DNA from 4 places in the Stappia sp. G46H5W genome. Region 1 is predicted to be linked to each of the others. Evidence: riboswitches for the same ligand, from Rfam matches in the RefSeq annotation. Region 1 holds a riboswitch; each other region holds the start of a gene.

The links. Region 1 has a riboswitch for cobalamin ahead of cobU (bifunctional adenosylcobinamide kinase/adenosylcobinamide-phosphate guanylyltransferase). Riboswitches for the same ligand answer to the same signal wherever they lie in the genome.
Region 2: it holds a riboswitch for cobalamin, as region 1 does, so the genes downstream of both, ACVJ6E_RS03290 (TonB-dependent receptor domain-containing protein) here and cobU (bifunctional adenosylcobinamide kinase/adenosylcobinamide-phosphate guanylyltransferase) in region 1, are expected to answer to the same signal.
Region 3: it holds a riboswitch for cobalamin, as region 1 does, so the genes downstream of both, ACVJ6E_RS00120 (DUF1636 family protein) here and cobU (bifunctional adenosylcobinamide kinase/adenosylcobinamide-phosphate guanylyltransferase) in region 1, are expected to answer to the same signal.
Region 4: it holds a riboswitch for cobalamin, as region 1 does, so the genes downstream of both, ACVJ6E_RS00365 (energy-coupling factor ABC transporter permease) here and cobU (bifunctional adenosylcobinamide kinase/adenosylcobinamide-phosphate guanylyltransferase) in region 1, are expected to answer to the same signal.

Annotation. Positions count from the first base shown of each region.
Region 1 covers NZ_JBZFLL010000001.1:289,719-294,414, reverse strand. Annotated here, with positions in the region: gene ACVJ6E_RS01110 (VOC family protein) at 1-306, shown strand, start outside; gene ACVJ6E_RS01105 (MarR family transcriptional regulator) at 331-834, opposite strand; gene ACVJ6E_RS01100 (cupin domain-containing protein) at 980-1,360, shown strand; gene ACVJ6E_RS01095 (DUF4287 domain-containing protein) at 1,376-1,597, shown strand; gene ACVJ6E_RS01090 (TspO/MBR family protein) at 1,688-2,161, shown strand; tRNA gene ACVJ6E_RS01085 (tRNA-Asn) at 2,242-2,316, opposite strand; cobalamin riboswitch at 2,529-2,754, shown strand; gene cobU (bifunctional adenosylcobinamide kinase/adenosylcobinamide-phosphate guanylyltransferase) at 2,877-3,464, shown strand; gene cobW (cobalamin biosynthesis protein CobW) at 3,461-4,591, shown strand; gene cobN (cobaltochelatase subunit CobN) at 4,628-4,696, shown strand, end outside.
Region 2 covers NZ_JBZFLL010000001.1:818,956-823,651, forward strand. Annotated here, with positions in the region: gene ACVJ6E_RS03285 (ABC transporter substrate-binding protein) at 1-700, opposite strand, end outside; gene ACVJ6E_RS03290 (TonB-dependent receptor domain-containing protein) at 675-2,687, opposite strand; cobalamin riboswitch at 2,868-3,083, opposite strand; gene rnk (nucleoside diphosphate kinase regulator) at 3,543-3,974, shown strand; gene ACVJ6E_RS03300 (GreA/GreB family elongation factor) at 4,147-4,696, shown strand, end outside.
Region 3 covers NZ_JBZFLL010000001.1:21,641-26,336, forward strand. Annotated here, with positions in the region: gene znuA (zinc ABC transporter substrate-binding protein ZnuA) at 1-862, shown strand, start outside; gene zigA (zinc metallochaperone GTPase ZigA) at 1,239-2,444, shown strand; cobalamin riboswitch at 2,495-2,743, shown strand; gene ACVJ6E_RS00120 (DUF1636 family protein) at 2,860-3,306, shown strand; gene ACVJ6E_RS00125 (ABC transporter ATP-binding protein) at 3,303-4,202, shown strand; gene ACVJ6E_RS00130 (ABC transporter substrate-binding protein) at 4,266-4,696, shown strand, end outside.
Region 4 covers NZ_JBZFLL010000001.1:78,774-83,469, reverse strand. Annotated here, with positions in the region: gene ACVJ6E_RS00370 (HupE/UreJ family protein) at 1-588, opposite strand, end outside; gene ACVJ6E_RS00365 (energy-coupling factor ABC transporter permease) at 765-1,448, opposite strand; cobalamin riboswitch at 1,506-1,717, opposite strand; gene ACVJ6E_RS00360 (BCCT family transporter) at 2,672-4,312, opposite strand.

The DNA of each region.
Region 1 (4,696 bases):
GATGGCTTCTATGCCGGGCTGCTCGGCTTCGACATCGCCGCGCGCTATCCCGGCGCGAGCTTCTACGGTTCGGGCGGTTATCACCATCAGCTGGCCGGCAACATCTGGAACAGCCGGGGCGCGGGACCGCGAAAGGACGGATGCACCGGGTTGGCCGAGCTGGAGATCGTCCTGCGCGACGCCGGCAGGATCGGTGCGATCTCCGATGCGGCCCGCAAGGCCGGGCTGGAACTTGCCGGGGAGGGGAGCGAGGGCCTCGTTATTGCCGATCCCTGGGCAACGCGCCTGCGCCTGACCGCGGCTTGAGGGCAGGGCGCCGGTCAGGGTCGCTCAGGCCTTGGCTTCCGCGGCCTCCAGCTCTTCCAGAAGCGCGCGCAATAACCCGGCCAGAGCCTCGCGCTCGGCCGGGGCGAGGCTTGTGAGAAACCGCGCCTCGTTCGCCATGTCCGCCCGGAACGCCTCTTCCGCGAGCGAGATGCCGGCCGGTGTCAGCACGACCTCGACACTTCGCCCGTCGCTCGCCGATTTCTCGCGCGCGACCAGCCCCGCCTTCTCCAGCCTTCCGAGCCGATGCGTCAGCCCGCCGGAGGAGATCATCAGCGTCGAATAAAGGTCCGTCGGCGTGAGCCGGTAGGGAGGCCCTGACCGGCGCAGGGTGGAGATCACGTCGAACTCGCCCCGGTCGAGGCCGAAGCCTGAGAAGGTTTTCTCGATGCTGGCACCGGCCAGCAGCGTCAGCCGCCGCGCGCGGCCGAGGATCGCCATCGGCTCGGTGTCGAGATCCGGCAGTTCCCGCGCCCACTGCGCCCTCAGCCTGTCGACATGATCCGCCATGGCAGTCTCCGCTCCAGTTCCCGGTCCCTGCCGCTGCTCGAAGGCAGCTTCGAGTTCGGTCTCTCGATATCAAGATATTTATCTTGACGCAAAGACAAATCTCCAGAAGTATCTTCGCGTCAAGATAAATGCAGGAGGGATTGCCATGACAGCCAGTGCTCACGCCTCGGCCAAAGAGGCCGGGCGGCCCGATATCTCCGTCCGCCGCCACCGCCCGCCGGCTCCGGGCGAAAGCCCGACGGTCCGGTTCGAGGGCAAGGACTACGGCGCGCCGGTGTCCATGTTCGCCACCGACAGTGCGCCGGGAACCGGATCGCAGTTGCATGTCCACCCCTATCGCGAGACCTGGGTGGTGCGGAAAGGCGAGGCGGAGTTCCTGGTCGGCGACGAGCGGCTGCGCGCCTCTGCCGGGGATATCGTCGTTGCGCCGGCCGATGTGCCGCATCGCTATCTCAACGTGGGTACGGATCAGCTGGAGCTGGTCTGCATTCACCCGTCCGACACGATCCGCCAGCGGGATCTTTAGGCAAGGAAGCCAGCTATGTCGTTGTCCGGAAAAACGCCGCCGGTGAAGGGGCCGGCCTCCTACTTCCCCTCCATCGAGAAGACCTACGGCCGGCCCATCGCCGAATGGAAGGCCCTGATCCGTTCGCAGTCCGGTCTCAAGCACATGGAACTGGTGGCCTGGCTGAAGCAAACCCACGGGCTCGGCCATGGTCATGCCAACGCGCTGGTTGCCCATACGCTCGCCGAGGATAAATGAGGGGGAACTTGGCCAGCCCGCGATGCGTTGGCTTGGCAAGAGGGGCTCGCCCCCGAGCACAATGGTTCGTGAACGTTCGAGGCAAAGCTGATGGATTCGTCGACCCTGCCGGCTCTTCTGGGGTTTCTGGCAGCCTGTTTTCTCGCCGCCCTGACCGGGGCGCTGTTCCGCCCCGGCGAATGGTACGAACGCCTTAAGAAGCCGTCCTGGCGCCCGCCCAACAAGCTGTTCGCCCCGGTGTGGACGATGCTCTACGTGATGATCGCGGTGTCCGGCTGGCTGGTCTGGCGCGAGGCGGGCTTTGCAGGCGCGGCCCTGCCGCTCACCGTCTACGGCATTCAGCTGGCGCTCAACGGCGTGTGGACGCCGCTGTTCTTCGGCCTGCACCGCCCGGACCTCGGCATGATCGACATCGTGCTGGTGTGGCTGTCGATTCTCGCGACGATTCTACTGTTCTGGCCGGTGCACATGTTCGCGGCGCTGCTGCTCGTGCCGTATCTCGCCTGGGTCACCTTCGCCGCCGCGCTGAACTTCTCGATCTGGCAGCTGAACCGCGAGGGGTGAGGCAAACGCAAATTGCCGCGCGGCGCGTTGCGTCGTGCGGTGGCGGCAAGATCGGATATTTTTGAGGGAACTAAAAAGAGTGGCTCCCCGGGCCGGATTCGAACCAGCGACCAAGCGGTTAACAGCCGCTTGCTCTACCACTGAGCTACCGGGGATCACCAATCACGCGGGGCAGATGCACCGCGTCGGTGGCAGGCGTATAGCAAACTGCGCCGCCGCTTGCCAAGCCCTTTGTCGCAAAACTTTTCCACAGTCGGGGCGGGGCGCGGCTATCGGGGCTTTTTCGCGTGCGCCGGCAAATACTCCGCAAGGGAAGGCGTGCAAGGCCTTTCCGCCTCGCTGCTGGACGCGGGGCCCTTCGGCAGGCTATGAGTCGTCATCCTCCGGTCCTTTCTGACGGACGAAGTCCGATGAAAGGGGAAAGTCGGAATGCGGTGGGGGAGGACCCAAGTCGGGCTCCCGAATCCGCAGCTGCCCCCGCAACTGTGAGCGGCGAGTCTTCCTGCATGAACCACTGGGCCTTTTGGTCCGGGAAGGGCAGGACAAGGCGACGACCCGCGAGCCAGGAGACGAGCCGGATCATCCGGGCCCCCACGGGGCCCGGCCCGAAACGTCACGCGCCGTCGGGTGGACGGCAGGAGGCCAGAATGTTCCCGTTGAAGGGCGCCCGCCGCTTCAGCTCTCCCGGCATATCCAGCCGCGGGGAGACCTGCGCGTGAGCCATGCTCCCGCATCCGATCCCCTGCCTGCCCCGGCCCCTGTTGCGGCCCGCACCGTGCTGGTGACGGGCGGCGCACGCTCGGGCAAGAGCCTTTATGCCGAAGGGCTGGTGAGCGCAGCGCAGCGCGAGCGCATCTATGTCGCCACCTGCACACCCTTCGATGACGAGATGCGCCAGCGCGTCGACCGCCACCGCGACCAGCGGGGCGGCGGCTGGCGCACCATCGAGGAGCCGCGCGACCTTGCCGGCGTCATCGCCGCCGAAAGCACGGCGCAAAGCGCCATCCTCGTCGATTGCCTGACGCTGTGGCTCAGCAACCTGATTTTCGCCGAGGCCGATCCGGAAGCGGAAACGGCCCGGCTTGCCGAGGCGCTGCGCGCAGCGCCCGGTCCCGTCGTTCTCGTCACCAACGAGGTCGGATCGGGCATCGTTCCCGACAATGCGCTCGCCCGCCGCTTTCGCGACGAGCAGGGGCGCCTCAATCGCCGCATCGCGGAAGTCGCCGATGTCGCGGTGCTCGTCGCCGCCGGCCTGCCGCTCGTTCTCAAGCCGTCCCACCTTCAGCCGGAGATTCGCCTATGACCGCATCCACGCCCCGCACCGCCGGCAAGATCCCGGCCACCATCGTCACCGGCTTCCTGGGGGCCGGAAAGACGACGCTGCTCTCCAACCTCCTGCGCGAGGCGAAGGGCAAGCGCATCGCGCTCATCGTCAACGAATTCGGCGACATGGGCTTCGACGGCTCGCTGGTCGACGGCTGCGCCGATCCGGACTGCGCGGCGGAAGAGGTGGTGGAGCTGACCAACGGCTGCATCTGCTGCACCGTCGCCGACGACTTTCTCCCCACCATGGAAATGCTGATCGCCCGCGACGAGGCGCCGGACCACATCGTCATCGAGACATCGGGCCTTGCCCTGCCGCAGCCGCTGGTGCGCGCCTTCTCCTGGCCGAGCGTCAAGACCCGTGTGACGGTCGATGCGGTGGTGACGGTGGTGGACGTGGCGGCCGTCGCCGAAGGGCGCGTGACGGGCGATGAGGTGGCGCTGGCCGCGCAGCGCGCCGCCGACGAGGCGCTGGACCATGACAGCCCGGTGGAGGAACTGTTCGAGGACCAGCTCGTCTGCGCCGATCTCGTGGTGCTGAACAAGGCCGATCTCGTCGACGCGGCGACGCTGGAGCGCGTGCGCGCCGAAGTCGCCGGCCGCGTCCGCGCGGCGGTGGAGATCGTCGCGGCGGAAAAGGGCATGCTTGCCGCAGACGTGCTGCTCGGCCGTGCCAGCGCCGCGGAAGAGGACATGCACGGCCGCGAGAGCCATCACGAGCATCACCACCACGACGACCATGACCATGATCACGACGATCACGATCACGATCACGACCATGACCACGATCACCACCACCACCACCACCATCATCACGACCACGACGACTTCGTCAGCCATGTGGTCGAGCTCGCCCCGCTCGCCTCGCTGAAGGACCTGGAAGCGCGCGTTGCCGCCGCCATGGCGGTGCCGGGCGTCCTGCGCATCAAGGGAGCGGTCGGCATCGAGGGCAAGGCGGCACCTGCCATGGTGCAGGCGGTCGGCCCGCGCGTCGAAGCGTGGTTCGCGCGCGATGCACGCGGTCCCGGCCGCGTCGTGGTGATCGGCCTTGCCGGCTTCGACCTTGCCCGTGTCGAGGGCCTGCTCGCCAGCGCGCTCGCGGCCTGATCCGGACGACAGGCTAGGCGCAGGGCAGGAGACGGCATGCATATTCTCGCAGGACGCAGCGGACGCATCGACCAGGGCGACGAGGCGGTCGATCTCGGCCAGTCG
Region 2 (4,696 bases), 530 kb from region 1:
GCACATAGTCCGGATCGGCCAGCACCAACGCTTCCAGCGGCAGCCGCGTCGTCCCGGTGATCTCGAGTTCCTCGCCGAGATGGCGCAGGCCCGCCGCGCCGACAATCTCGTTTTCCAGCGTGCCGCCGCCGGTGGTGAAGCTGTTGGCGCCGAAGGAGCCGAGCACCGGTGCATGCCCCTCCGGCGGCGCGGCGGCAAGGGCGGCGGCCTCTGCGTCGAAGGCGGCGATCAGCCGCGCGGCCTGCGCCTCGCGCCCGAGCAGTTCGCCCATCCGGCGGACGTTCTGCCGAATGTCGGCAAAGCCGTTCGCCGGGGCGAATTCCTCCACCCGGCGGCCGAGCCGCCGCAACATGTTGACCGTCGCCCGCCGCGTGTAGGTGCCCGAAATCACCAGATCCGGGTCGAGGCGGAAGATCTCCTCCGCCAGCCCGTGATTGATCGTCAGCCCGGCCGTCTGCGCGCTCATCAACGAGACGTCGGGCCGGGCCGCCAGGTAGGAGACCGAGATGAGCTGGCCGGGCGCGGCCACCAGCATGGCGATCTGGTCGGTGCACAGGTTCATCGACACCACCCGCCGGGGCGTCTCGCCCGTGGCGGACGCGGTGGCGACGGTGCCCGGACCCGACAGCGCCAGCAGGGCGGCGAGGACAATCCCCGCCGCCCCGCCCCTGGCGTCAGAAGCTCGCCTTGATGCCCGCATAGGCGGTCAGTCCTTGTGAGTTGTAGCTGTAGACTTCCTGGTACTGCTGATCGAGCAGGTTCTCCACCCGCCCATAGACCGTGAAATTGTCAGAAACCCTGTAGTCGGCACCGACATTCACAAGGAAATACTCGGACAGCGTCACCCGGGTCTGCGGCGTTGCGCTGATGAACTCGTTGTCCTTCATCCGGCCGTTGAAGATCGTGTCGAGGAAGAGGTTTCCCCGCCCTTCGTGGAAGGCATAGACGAGGCTGAGCGAGCCGGAGTGCTTGGGCCGGCGCACCTCCTGCAGGCCCGTCGGCTCGGTCGCATCCAGATAGGTGTAGGTGCCCTTGGCGTAGAGGTCGGCCAGCAGTTCCACGCCGAGCGACACCTCGATGCCCTGGCGCCTGCTGATCCCGTCCATGTTGGCCGGCGAGGAGCCGGCGCCCGCCACCCAGGGCGTCCAGATCTCGTCTTCCAGCCGCTCGTTGAAATAGGTCACGTCGGCGACCGCTCGCCCGCCCCAGAACCTTTGCTCGATGCCGATGTCCCAGGCGAAGTTCTTTTCCGGCCGCAGGTTCGGATTTCCGGTGAAGGTCGCCGGAATGAAGCCGAACTGCTCGAAAAAGGTCGGGTTGGTGATGCCCGTGCCGATGGAGGCGTGGAAGCGCGTACCGGTCTCGTGCAGCTGATAGGCGGCGCTGGCGCTGTAGGTCAGCGTGTCCTTGAACTGGTCGTTGCGGTCGTAACGCAGGCCTGCGCTGAAGAACAGGGCGTCGAGGAACGCGCCGCGATACTCGGCGACATAGCTGGTCAGGTCGCGCTGCTTGCCGGGAACCTGCGAGGGATCGTAGGCGGGAAAGGCGTTCTTGTAGTGCTCGCGCTCCCACTCGATGGCGCCGGTCAGGCTGTGTTCGGCGTCGAGGAAGTCCGGCGTCGTCGCCGTCACCGTCGCCTGATAGCTGAGGTGCAGGCGGCGGTCGTCGTTGCCGTTCAGGCTGCCGGAGTTGAAGCCGCGCCGCTCCAGTCCGGAGTATTCGGCGCGCGCCTTCTGCACCAGCCGGTCGTCGAATAGCGACCAGGACAGGCCGACGCCGGAGTAGAACTCCTTCGTCGCGTTGTATCCGGGCGTGTCGATGACAAGGCCTTCCGTCGGGGTCGGCGGCCAGGAGGAGTCCTGGTCGTCCGTGTCCGACTTGCGGTCGACATAGCGGGCGCTGAGATCGAGGCTCAAGGCCTCGGTGATGTCCCAGTTGAAACGGCCGTTCAGCGTCGCGTTGCGGTCGCCGTCCTTCTCCGAGCCGAACTGGGAGATGTTGAAGCCCTCGTTCTGCCGCCAGGCGCCGGAGACCGCGATGTCGAACCTCTCGCCGCCGCCGCGCACGCCCAGATGGCCGGCCACCGTCTTGTCGGTGCCCGTTTCTGTGCGCCCGGTGATTTCCAGGTCGTTGTGGATACCGCCCTTGGTGGTGATGGCGATGACGCCGGAGCTGGCGTTGGAGCCGTAGATGGCGCTTTGCGGGCCGCGCAGCACCTCGATCCGCTCGATGTCGGCGACCTGCAACCCGCCGAAGTCGAATTCGCCGCTGGAGGTGGCCGCCACCTCGACGCCGTCGATCAGCACCAGCACATGGTTGGCTTCCGAGCCGCGGATGCGGATCTGGGTCATGCCGCCATTGCCGCCGGTGCGCGACACCGCCAGGCCCGGCACCTTGCGCAGGGCATCGGCGACATAGCGCTGCTGCGTCGTCTCCAGCTCCTCGCCCGTGATCACCGTGTGAGCACGGCCCACCGCTTCGGCGGCGACCGGCGTGCGCCCGGCCGAGACGACGACCCGGCGCAGCTGCGTCGGCTCCTCGTATCCCCCTTGCGCGTCGAAGCCTTGCGCCTCGAAATCCTGGGCTCGGGCACTTCCCGGCGCCAGCACCATCGCGGCCCCCAATCCGGCCCCCAGCACAGCGGCCACCGGCCCGGCGCGCAAGGCGCCACGCGAAATCGAATTCATCCAGACACACCCCTGACGTGCGCCGAAACGCCCCTCGGCGTCCCGTCGCGATACGGCACGAGCCAGCGGACGCGACCGCGCAACCCCGCGCGAAGACGCAAGGCGGCGGCCTGCGGACGCAGGCGGTTTTCGGGTGTCACCTCAACGGAAAGCCGCGCCTCGACACACCCCGTATCGAAGGTCGGGTGACCGACAGGGGCAGGTCTCCTGGCTCACGGGTCATCGCGGACATTCACCTTCCCAACCCTGCCTTTGGCGGCGGGGTCAGTGGCCTTCGAGCGTCCACTCTCCGTTCACAGTTGCGGGGGCAGCCACGGTTTCGGTCCCTGTTGGGTACGCCTCACCGTGTTCCCTTTTCATCCGGACATGTCCGGAACCTCTGTCGCCGTAAAAGAGAGCGGTTTCGCGCGCCGGAGTCAATCATCTGTCGATGCCCTGTTCGCAGGCACAACCAGACGCTGCGTCAGGACGCCTGCCGGCCCGCTCCCGGCTGCCGCGCAGGCCGGCATGGCAACCCGGGGGCTGCGCGAATCCGGCCCCTCGCAGGGTTCTGCGCGCCTGCTTGCCGCGTCCGGGAAAGCCGTGACTTGACTTTCGCCCCGCAAGCACCGACCTTCTTGGAATGTACACGACCGCTCCGCGCCTGCTTTCCATTTTCAGGGTGTGCCCCATCGCGGGACACTGACCCCCGGCTCGGTCGCGTCGCGCCCCGGCCGCGGGGCATAGGCCGGCTCGTCCCCTAGCGGGCAGACAGCAGGCCACCAAGGCGGCGAACAACTTCCCACAACAGATCATGACCGCCCGACGCGCGCTCACGTGCGTCGGCGGCCTTACAACATTGCAAGGATGCCGAGAATGGCTCCAGCCATCCAGAAGAAGCGCAAGCCCGCCATCACCTTGACCCGCTCGGACCACGAGCGGCTGTCCGGGCTTGCCGATTCCATTTCCTCCCGCAATCCCGCTGTCGCGGATCAGCTGGCGAGCGAGCTCGACCGCGCCCGCGTCGTCGACGACCGGCGCATTTCCGCCGACGTCGTTCGCATGGGATCGCGGCTGCGCTTCACCACCGATGCCGGCGAGGACCGCACCGTGACGCTGGTCTTCCCGGGCGATGCCAACATTGCCGAGGGCAAGATTTCCGTCCTCACCCCGATCGGCGCCGCCCTGATCGGCCTGTCTGCCGGCCAGTCCATCGACTGGACCTCGCTGGACGGGCGCACCCACCGGCTGACCGTGGAGAGCGTCGAGTTCCCCGCCGTGGCCGAGGCCGAGGCCCGTCCGGCATGACCACCACCGGAACCGGGGCAAGCACCGAGCCGAAGCCGCGCGACCGGCTGGCGATTTTCGGAGGGTGTCTCATCGCAGGATCCTGACCCCTGTGCCGCGACCGAAAGCGGCCAGGGGGACTCCGATCCGTTTCACCTTTGCCGCTCCACGGACGGAGCGCTGGAGACCTGCGATGTCCATCGACACCTGCATCCTGACCACCAAGGACTTCACCATTCTCGAGGTGATGCGCGACCGCCGCCGCGGTCACGAGGACCCTCTCGCACCGATCCTCAAGCGCAAGCTCGAGGCGGCGACCATCGTCTTCCGCGAGGACGTGCCGGAGACGGTCGCCACCTTGAGCAGCCGCGTCACCTACAGCGTCGACGGGCGCACGCCCGACACGCGGGTGATCTCGCACGACCACCTGTCCATGCCGATGGGCATGTTCCTGCCGATCACCACCCGGCGGGGGCTGGCCCTGCTCGGCCTGTCCGAAGGCGAGGAATTCGTGCTTCAGGACGGGGCCGGGCGGCAGGAACGCATCCTGCTGCAGAAGGTGCATTTCCAGCCGGAAGCCGCGCGGCGCAGCGGCGGCGGCAGCACCGGAGAGACCGGCGAGACGGCGGCACAGGCGATGCCGGAGCCGGCGCGCCGCCGGCCCTTGCTGAAACTGGTGCATGGCGCCTTGGCAGGCGCAGACCGCCCCCGGGCAGGCGGATATAACGGACCTGAGGATCCCG
Region 3 (4,696 bases), 270 kb from region 1:
GCGCCCCTCGCAGGCGCGGGCGCTGCAGGATGCCGACCTGATCTTCTGGATCGGCCACGAGCTGGAAGCCTTCCTGGAAAAGCCGGTCGAGACCATCGGCACCGGCGCGAAGTCGGTCGAGCTAATCGATGCGCACGGCCTCGTCAAGCTCCCCTTCCGCGAGGGCGGCGCGTTCGAGGCGCATGATCATGGGGACCATGGGGGCGAACATGGGCATGCCGACCATGACGAGGACAAGCACGACGACCATGCCGGCCACGATCATGACGAGAAGCACGAGACGGCCGAGGCGCATGGTCACGACCATGGAGACGCTGACGGCCACGGGCACGCGCACGGAGCCTTCGACGCGCATATCTGGCTCGACCCGGAAAACGCCAAGGCCATGGTGAACGAGATCGCCGAGGCCCTGTCGGAAGCCGACCCGGACAACGCCGCCGCCTATGAGGCCAATGCGGCAAAGACCGTCGAGCGCATCGAGACGATGCGCGCCGACATCGACGCCCGCCTGACGCCGCTGCGCGGCAAGGGCTTCATCGTCTTCCACGACGGCTACCAGTATTTCGAGAAGCGTTTCGACGTGACCGCCTCGGGCTCGATCACCGTCAGCCCGGAAGTGATGCCGGGTGCGGAGCGGGTCGCAGAGATCAAGGCCCGCATCGGCGAGCTGGGCGCGACCTGCGTCTTCGCCGAGCCGCAGTTCGAACCGAAGCTGATCCAGGTGGTGACCGAGGGCACCGCTGCCCGCTCGGGCGTTCTCGATCCGCTGGGCGCGGAACTCGCCGACGGGCCGGACCTCTATTTCGGCCTGATCGACGGACTGGCCAGCTCGATGGAACAGTGCCTTGGCGGCAACGGCTGAGGCGGGAGCGCATCGCTATCTTCCACGGCTGTCACGCCTGCGCAGGCAGGCATCCAGTATCCGCCGGGATGGGCAGGTTTGCGCAAGCAGTTCCCCAGCCTCGACGAGGGGCGCTCGCGGCGACGTCACGGCTCGGGCCGCACGTCCTGGGGTTACTGGATCCCGGTCTTCGGCTGCGCCGAAACAGGGACGACAGGCGGGGCGTGGGCGCGCGTCGGCGTGTCCTCGCCGCCGCTCTGGCAACCAACAGGCCCCGGCGCGCGCTTCGCGTGGCCGGGGGAACGGCCGAGAGATTAAATAATCGTGGCGGTTCCGGCCGCCTTTCTTTCGGTCAAACATTGTTATGTGATAACATCATAGCTCAGGAGCTTTCGCGATGGACAATCGCCTGCCCGTTACTGTGCTGTCCGGCTTTCTCGGCGCCGGCAAGACCACCCTGCTCAACCACATCCTCAACAATCGCGAGGGGCTGCGGGTCGCCGTCATCGTCAACGACATGAGCGAGGTGAACATCGACGCCAGCCTGGTGCGCGAGGGTGGCGGCAACGTCTCGCGAACCCAGGAGCGGCTGGTGGAGATGACCAATGGCTGCATCTGCTGCACGCTGCGCGAGGATCTGTTGCGCGAGGTGCAGGCGCTGGCCCGGGAGGGCCGCTTCGACCATCTGGTGATCGAATCCACCGGCATTTCCGAGCCGCTGCCGGTCGCCTCGACCTTCGAATTCCGCGACGAGAACGGCGAGAGCCTGAGCGATGTGGCGCGGCTCGATTCGATGGTGACGGTCGTGGACGCGGCAAATCTGCTGAAGGACTACGGCTCCACCGACTTCCTGACCGAGCGGGGAGAATCGCTCGGCGAGGACGACGAGCGCACCCTGGTCGATCTGCTCGTCGACCAGATCGAGTTTGCCGATACGATCATCCTCAACAAGGTGAGCGATGCCCGGCCGCTGGATCTCGAAGCCGCGCGCCAGATCGTGCGCGCCCTCAACCCGGATGCGGTGATCATGGAGACCGACCGCTCTGCGGTTCCCTTGCGCGACGTGCTGGGCACCGGGCGCTTCGACTTCGACAAGGCGCACGAGCATCCGCTGTGGTTCAAGGAGCTGAACGGCTTTGCCGACCATGTGCCGGAAACGGAGGAATACGGCATCCGCTCCTTCGTCTACCGGGCGCGCCGCCCCTTCGCCCCGCGCGCGCTGAGCCGCTTCGTCAACAAGAGCTGGCCGGGCGTGATCCGCGCCAAGGGCTTCTTCTGGCTGGCGACGCGGCCGCGTTTCGTCGGCGAGATCAGCCAGGCCGGCGCCTTCGTTACCACCGAAAAGCGCGGGCTGTGGTGGTCGGCGGTGCCGCGCCAACACTGGCCCGAGTCGCCCGAATGGCAGCGGGCGATGGAGCCCTACCTGCATCCCGTGTGGGGCGACCGGCGGCAGGAAATCGTCTTCATCGGCACGAGCGGCATGGACGAGGCGGCGATCCGCGCCGAACTCGACGCGGCGCTGGTCGCCGATACGGGCTTTCATCCGGAGCGCTGGACCGGGCTCGACGACCCCTTCCCCGCCTGGGGCAGCGCCGCGGCGTGAGACGGCGGCGATGGCTTTGGGCGATTGGTCTTGATGCGGTCCCCGTCATCTGCCAGTTTGGCGGCGATGGTTGCCGACGGCCGAACCGCCAGAGGCATGAAAAGGGAACACGGTGAGGCGTACCCATCAGGGGCCGAGACCGTGGCTGCCCCCGCAACTGTAAGCGGCCGGGGCCGACGTCCTTTACCGGACGAATGGCCCAGGTCCAGCCGCACGATGCCACTGCCCGAAGCCGGGCGGGAAGGCGCGGCCGGACCGGACCCGCGAGCCAGGAGACCTGCCATCTCCCGCAACGACGACCGGACGGGGTGTTCCGGGAAGGTAGCCATGACACGCAACGAGTCCATCTTCCGCCCATCCAGGGCCTTTATCCGCAGCTTGCCGAACCTTGCGGGCGAACGCGCGGGGCATCGCCATGGCGCATGACCTGGCGCTCGGCGAACGCCGCATGGACGCAGCTCCCGATACGCGCCGGCACCGCATCACCGTGTGCACCACCTGCCGCGATCCGCAAACGCGCGAACAGCCGGGCAAGGACCTGATCGAGGCCCTGAGCGCCGCACTTGCCGAGGGCGGCCTGGCGCATGTGAGCGTGGCGGGTGCGGCCTGCATGGCCGGCTGCTCGCACCCCTGCACGGTCGCCTATCAGGCCGACGGCAAGGCGAGCTATCTGTTCGGCGACATCGAGCCGGAACGCGACGTGGAGACGCTGGTCGCCTTCGCCCGGCAATATGGCGAACTCGAAGACGGCTGGTGCTCCTCGCTGCAGCGCCCCGACGGGCTGAAGGGCAAGACGCTGGCGCGCATGCCCGCCCTGCCCGCTTTCGACCCCGGATCGCCGGGCCGGGAGAACGGCGCATGAGCCATCACAGCGGAACCCCGGTGGTGCTGGAGCTGCGCGAGGTCGCCTACCGGCCGCGCGGCGCGGACGCGCTCCTCTCCGACCTGACGCTGCATGTGCATGACGGCGAGATCCTCGTCATTGCCGGGCCGAACGGCGCGGGCAAGTCGACACTGATCCGGCTGATCGCCGGGCTGAGCGAGCCGACCGGCGGCGAGATGCTGCTCGGCGGCAGGCCGTATCGCAATGTGCCGATCACCGAGCGCGCCCGCGTCATCGCCTATGTCGGCCAGAGCGAGGAGAGCGACGACCGGCTGACCGTCTCGCAATATGTCTCCCTCGGCCAGCTGCCGCATCACCGCACCGGCGGACGCGAGGCGAGCGCCAGGGCAACGCAGGAGGCGCTGACGCTGGCCGACCTGACGCGCTTTTCCGACCGGCGCATGAGCGAGATTTCCGGCGGCGAGCGCCAGCGGGCGAAGATCGCCCGCGCCATCTGCCAGCGCCCGCGCATCCTGGTCCTGGACGAACCGACGAACCATCTCGATCCGCTGGCGCGCGGCGAGCTGCTCAGCCTCGTCTCGGGCCTCGGCATCACAGTGGTCGCGGCCTTGCACGACCTGACCCTGATCGAGGCCTTCGCCAGCCATGTGGCGCTGATCCAGGGCGGCCGGCTGGTCGCGCACGGCCATCCGGTCGAGGTGCTGTCGAGCGAGCGGGTGCGCGCGGTCTTCAGCGTCGACATGCACCGGATGCAGCATCCGGTGGAGGCCCGCCAGATCAGCGTGCTGGACATCCCCATCGAGGGGCGGTTCGGCACCGGCATTGCCGGCGAGCTTTCAGGGTCAGAGCTTTCAGGACCCGAGCGTCCCGCGCCCGGCGCGCCGCATCTGCGTGCGGTGGCGACGCGCGGCTGAGCCGCGCCCTCGCCTTTTCCCAGCGTTCCACGGTTTTTCATCCTCACGAGGAGTCTGTCCCCCATGAAGAAGTCCGGCCTCAAGCGCCTTTCCCTGTTCACCGCTGCGATGGCCCTTGCCGCACCGGCCCTCGCCTTTCCCGTCACCGTCGACAATTGCGGGACGCCGCTGACCTTCGAGGCTGCGCCCGAGCGCATCGTGGTGCAGGACATCAACATGAGCGAGATGGCCTTCGCGCTCGGCCTGCAAGACCGGATGGTCGGCGTCAGCGGCATCAGCGGCTGGTACAAGACCAGCGAGGAGTTCGAGCGCAAGCGCGGCGACATCCCCGAGATCGCGCCGAAATATCCGACGCTGGAAAATCTCGTCGCGGCCGATCCGGACCTGTTCTTCGCCGGCTGGTACTACGGCATGAAGCCGGGCGGCGACGTCACCCCGGACACGCTGGCGCCGCACGGCATCAAGACGCTGATCCTCACCGAGAGCTGCATCCA
Region 4 (4,696 bases), 210 kb from region 1:
GGCCGTCAGGCCGCCGAGCACGCGGGTCAAGGCGTGGCCGCGCGAGGACGCGAGCTTGCCGAGGCCATAGCCGAGCGCGATGCCGGCGGCATGCAGCAGGGCGGTCGCGAGGGCGAAGCCGGCGCCGTAGGCAAGCTGCGTTGCCGCGCCGATCTCGCCGCCATGGGCGTGGCCGTGGAACAGGGCGAAGGCGGCGACGACGGCGGCCGATCCGGCGAGCGGCAGCCGGACGGCCAGCGCCACGAGCAGGCCGAGCGCCACAACCGAGGCGAGGATCGCCGGCTCGACGAAGGGCAGGGAGACGCCGGCAAGTGCCAGGGCGAAGCCGAGCAGCATGGTGCCGACGAAGGTGGCCGGCACCAGGGCGACCGTGCGGCCGCCGATCTGCCAGGCCCACAGGCCGACGGCGATCATCGCCAGGATGTGGTCGGCGCCGAACAGCGGATGGCTGAAACCGGCGGCGAACGAGCCGTGCTCGCCGGGATTGAGATGCGCAAGGGCGGGCGTCGCCGTGGCGGCAAGGGTTGCGGCCAGCGAGCCGGCCAGGAAAGCGGTGCGGGCGAACCCGGCGGATGTGAACCTCGTCATGCAGTCGATCCTTTTCTCAAGTCGATCAGGACGCCCCGGAATGGGTCGCGTCATTGCTTCAGGTCCTGGACGTTTTCTCACCTCAGGCTGTTTTGTCAGTTTGCCTGTTCCAAGGCGTGAGGGGCCTGACCCCCGAAAGAAGACCGGCCGCACGAGGCGGCCGGAAAGAGATGCCGTCAGGCGGCAGCGTGGTAGAGGCGCTGCTGGAAGACGAGGCCGGTGCGGGCCTTGTCGAACAGCTTGGCGCCGGCGAGCACGGCCAGATCGACCAGCGGCTCGACGATGATCACCGTCAGGTAGGCGAGGCCGAAGCTGCCGACATTGGCGAGGTTCTCGGCGCCGAGACCGCCGCCATAGAGCGCCCAGAAGCCGACCCAGGCGACGATGCCGCCCTGGTAGCTGGTCGAAAGGGCCAGCGCCTGCTTGTAGCTGACATCCTTGTAGGCGGTCTTAGCCGGAATGATGCGGCTTGCCAGCAGGCTCATGGCGAAGAGCGGCACGATCAGCGTCGTAAGGTTCATGCCGTATTGCGGCAGGTCGGCCGGGGCGAAGAAAACGCCCTGCACCAGCAGGCCGAGCGCAAGGCCGATGCCGGCCGGACCGGCACCGAGCATCAGATAGAGCGTCGAGCCGAGAATGACGTGAACCTCGGACACGCCGACCGGCTTGGTCGGAAGCACTTCGAAGAAGCAGAAGACCAGCGCGGTCGCGATCACCGAGCGGACCACCAGGGCGGCAAAGCCCCCGTCGCGGCGTATAGTGTCGATCGCCATCTTGCCGATCAGGCCGACAGACGCGGCGGCGGTCGCAACGCTGAGTAGAATCTTGGCGCCGTCGACGACGCCGGGTTCGATATGCATATCAGCCTCCTTGGCGCACCCACCGTGCGCGGAGCTATGGGAAAGGCGCAAGAAATGCTTGCGCCGCGGCTGATGGCAGGTCTCCTGGCTCGCGGTTCATTGCGCCTGTCCGCCTTCCCGGCCGAAGGGCCAGTGGCATTGGGACAGCGCTCGCCGCTCACAGTTGCGGGGGCAGCCACGGATTCGGTCCCTGTTGGGTACGCCTCGCCGTGTTCCCTTTTCACCCGCGTTCGGCTTTGCCTCACGGGTACCATCACCTTGCAATGCTAGAGGGCGGGGAGTTGGTGTGACAAGATCAATTTTCGTCCGATCCTGTTCGAAACACGGCGTTTCGTGCCGGGAAATGAGGCAGAGGCCGTGCCCCATTGGCGCTCTGGGCAGGCGTGAGGTGGGAGGCGCCGCCATCCCCACGGCTGTCATGCCTGCGAAGGCAGGCATCCAGTATCCGCTGGGGCGTGTGGGTTTGCGAAAGCGGATGCCCCGCGACGAAGGGCGCTCGCGGTGCCGTCACGACTCGAACCGTGCGGCCTGGGGTTACTGGATCCCGGTCTTCGGCTTCGCCGAAACCGGGATGACAGGCTGAGCGTGGGGTGCGCTGGCGTGTTTCGCCGCCGCTCTGGGAACGAATGGGCCCCGGATCTCGCGATGCTCGTCCGGGGTGACGGCGGAGGGTGGGGCAAAGCCGGAGGAGGGACGGCAAAGGGCGGCAGTTGAGGTGATGCGAGGCGGCGCCTCCTACTCGGCTGTCATCCCGGGCAAGGCGCAGCCGCGACCCGGGACCCATTGGCACCCTCGGCAGGCGTGAGGTGGGAGGCGCCGCCATCCCCACGGCTGTCATGCCTGCGAAGGCAGGCATCCAGTATCCGCCGGGGGCGTGTGGGTTTGCGAAAGCGGATGCCCTCGACGAAGGGCGCTCGCGGCGACGTCACGGCTCGAACCGTGCGGCCTGGGGTTACTGGATCCCGGTCTTCGGCTTCGCCGAAACCGGGATGACAGGCTCAGTGTGGGGTGGGCGCTGGCGTGTTTCGCTGCCGCTCTGGGAACGAATGGGCCCCGGATCTCGCGATGCTCGTCCGGGGTGACGGCAGAGGGTATGCGGGGCGTCGGACATGCAGGACGCAGCGGCGACCGACAGGCAAAAAAAAGGGCGCGGCCCGTCAAGGCCGCGCCCTTTCCCCCTTAGGGCCGAAACCCTATGCCCCGAGAAGCGAGGCGCGAGTGCGTCAGCGCTCCTCGGTCTGCAGACCCTTGAAGATCGCCACGCACATCAGGAGCAGGACGATCGTGAAGGGAAGACCGGTCGAGATGACCATCGCCTGAAGCGAGCCGAGCCCGCCGCCGATCAGCAGCACGATGGCCACCAGTCCCTCGAAGGTGCACCAGAACACGCGCTGGGGCACCGGCGCGTCGACCTTGCCGCCGGCGGTGATCGTGTCGATCACCAGCGAGCCCGAGTCGGACGAGGTGACGAAGAACACGATGACCAGCACGATGGCGATGGTCGAGGTGATGGCCGAGAGCGGCAGGCCCTCGAGCATGGCGAAGAGCGACAGTTCCGGGCTGTAGCTGTCGATCACGTTGGCCTTGACCGCGCTGGTCGCCGGGTCCGAGAGAACCTGGTCGATGGCAACGCCGCCGAACACGGCCATCCACAGCACGCAGACCAGCGAGGGGATCAGCAGCACGCAGGTGATGAACTCGCGCACCGTGCGACCGCGGCTGACCCGGGCGATGAACATGCCGACGAACGGCGACCACGAGATCCACCACGCCCAGTAGAAGGCCGTCCAGCCCTGGCGATAGTCGTCGTCGGTGCGCCCGATCGGGTTCGACAGGCCCACCAGGTCGGCACCATAGGCGCCGAGACCGGTGACGAAATCGCCGAGGATCGCGACCGTCGGGCCGGCGAACAGCACGAACAGCAGCAGTACGGCGGCGATCACCATGTTGATCTCCGACAACACCTTGACGCCGCCGTCGAGCCCGCGCAGCACCGAGACCAGGGCGATGGAGGTGATGCCGATGATCAGGATCACCTGTACGGTGATCGTGTTCGGAATGCCGTAGATGTGCTCAAGGCCGGCATTGGCCTGCTGGGCGCCGAGGCCGAGCGAGGTGGCAAGGCCGAACAGCGTCGCGAACACGGCCAGCGTGTCGATAACATGGCCGGTCCAGCCCCACACGCGCTCGCCGAAGATCGGGTAGAACGCCGAGCGGATCGACAGCGGCAGGCCCTTGTTGAAGCTGAACAGCGCCAGCGCCAGCGCCACCACGGCATAGATCGCCCAGGGGTGCAGGCCCCAGTGGTAGATGGTCGCCGCAAGGCCCATCTCCTTGGCCGCCTCGACGTTCTCCGGGATGATCGAGCCGTCGGCCGCAAACGGCGAGGGCACGCCGAGGGGCGACGAGATGGCCATGTGATAGACCGGCTCGAGCACGCCGAAGAACATAAGGCCGATGCCCATGCCGGCAGCGAACAGCATCGCGAACCAGCCGGCATAGCTGTAGTCCGGGCTCGCCTCCTTGCCGCCGAGGCGGACGCTGCCCCACGGGCTGACGATCAGGAACAGGCAGAACACCACGAAGACATTGGCCGCGCTCATGAAGAACCAGTCGAAGGTGCTGGTCAGGGCAGGCCGCAGCCAGCCGAAGAACGAGGCCGCCTGCTCGGGCGCCACCAGCGCGTAGACCACGAAGGCAACGATCGACAGGCTGGAAATAAGGAAGACCGGGTTGTGGATGTCGAAACCGAAGGGACCGAGCTGCCCCTCCAGGTTGTGCTGACCGATCTCGAAGTCGGTCTCGATGATGTCGGACGCACCTTCCGGCTCGGGAATGCCGGTGGTGCTTGTCTGGTCGCTCATCTTGTATCCCTGTTGTTACGACAATGCTGGCCCGCGGTGGAACCGCTTGCCGGACGTGTCTGCTTTATTGCGGGCCTGTCGGCCCGGTCGGATTTTATTTGCGAGTGACCGCACCAGGAGGTGCCAGAAGCGGCGTCATCCGGTTTCCCGGCGACATCGCGCGATGGCCAGTCTCGCACCCGCACAAGCAAGATGCCCCGGCGTGCCATGGTCCGCGGGAGGAAGCGGACGGCAGCCGGCGTGCGGGCTTCGTTACGACCGCCCGGAGGGCCCGGGCGAACGAGAAGGGGGGCGGAAGATCCGGACCCGTCCGAACCTCGACCATGCCCCCGAAAGGCAGAACCGGGCATGCAGCGCATCCCCGGTCGACGGGATGCAATGTGG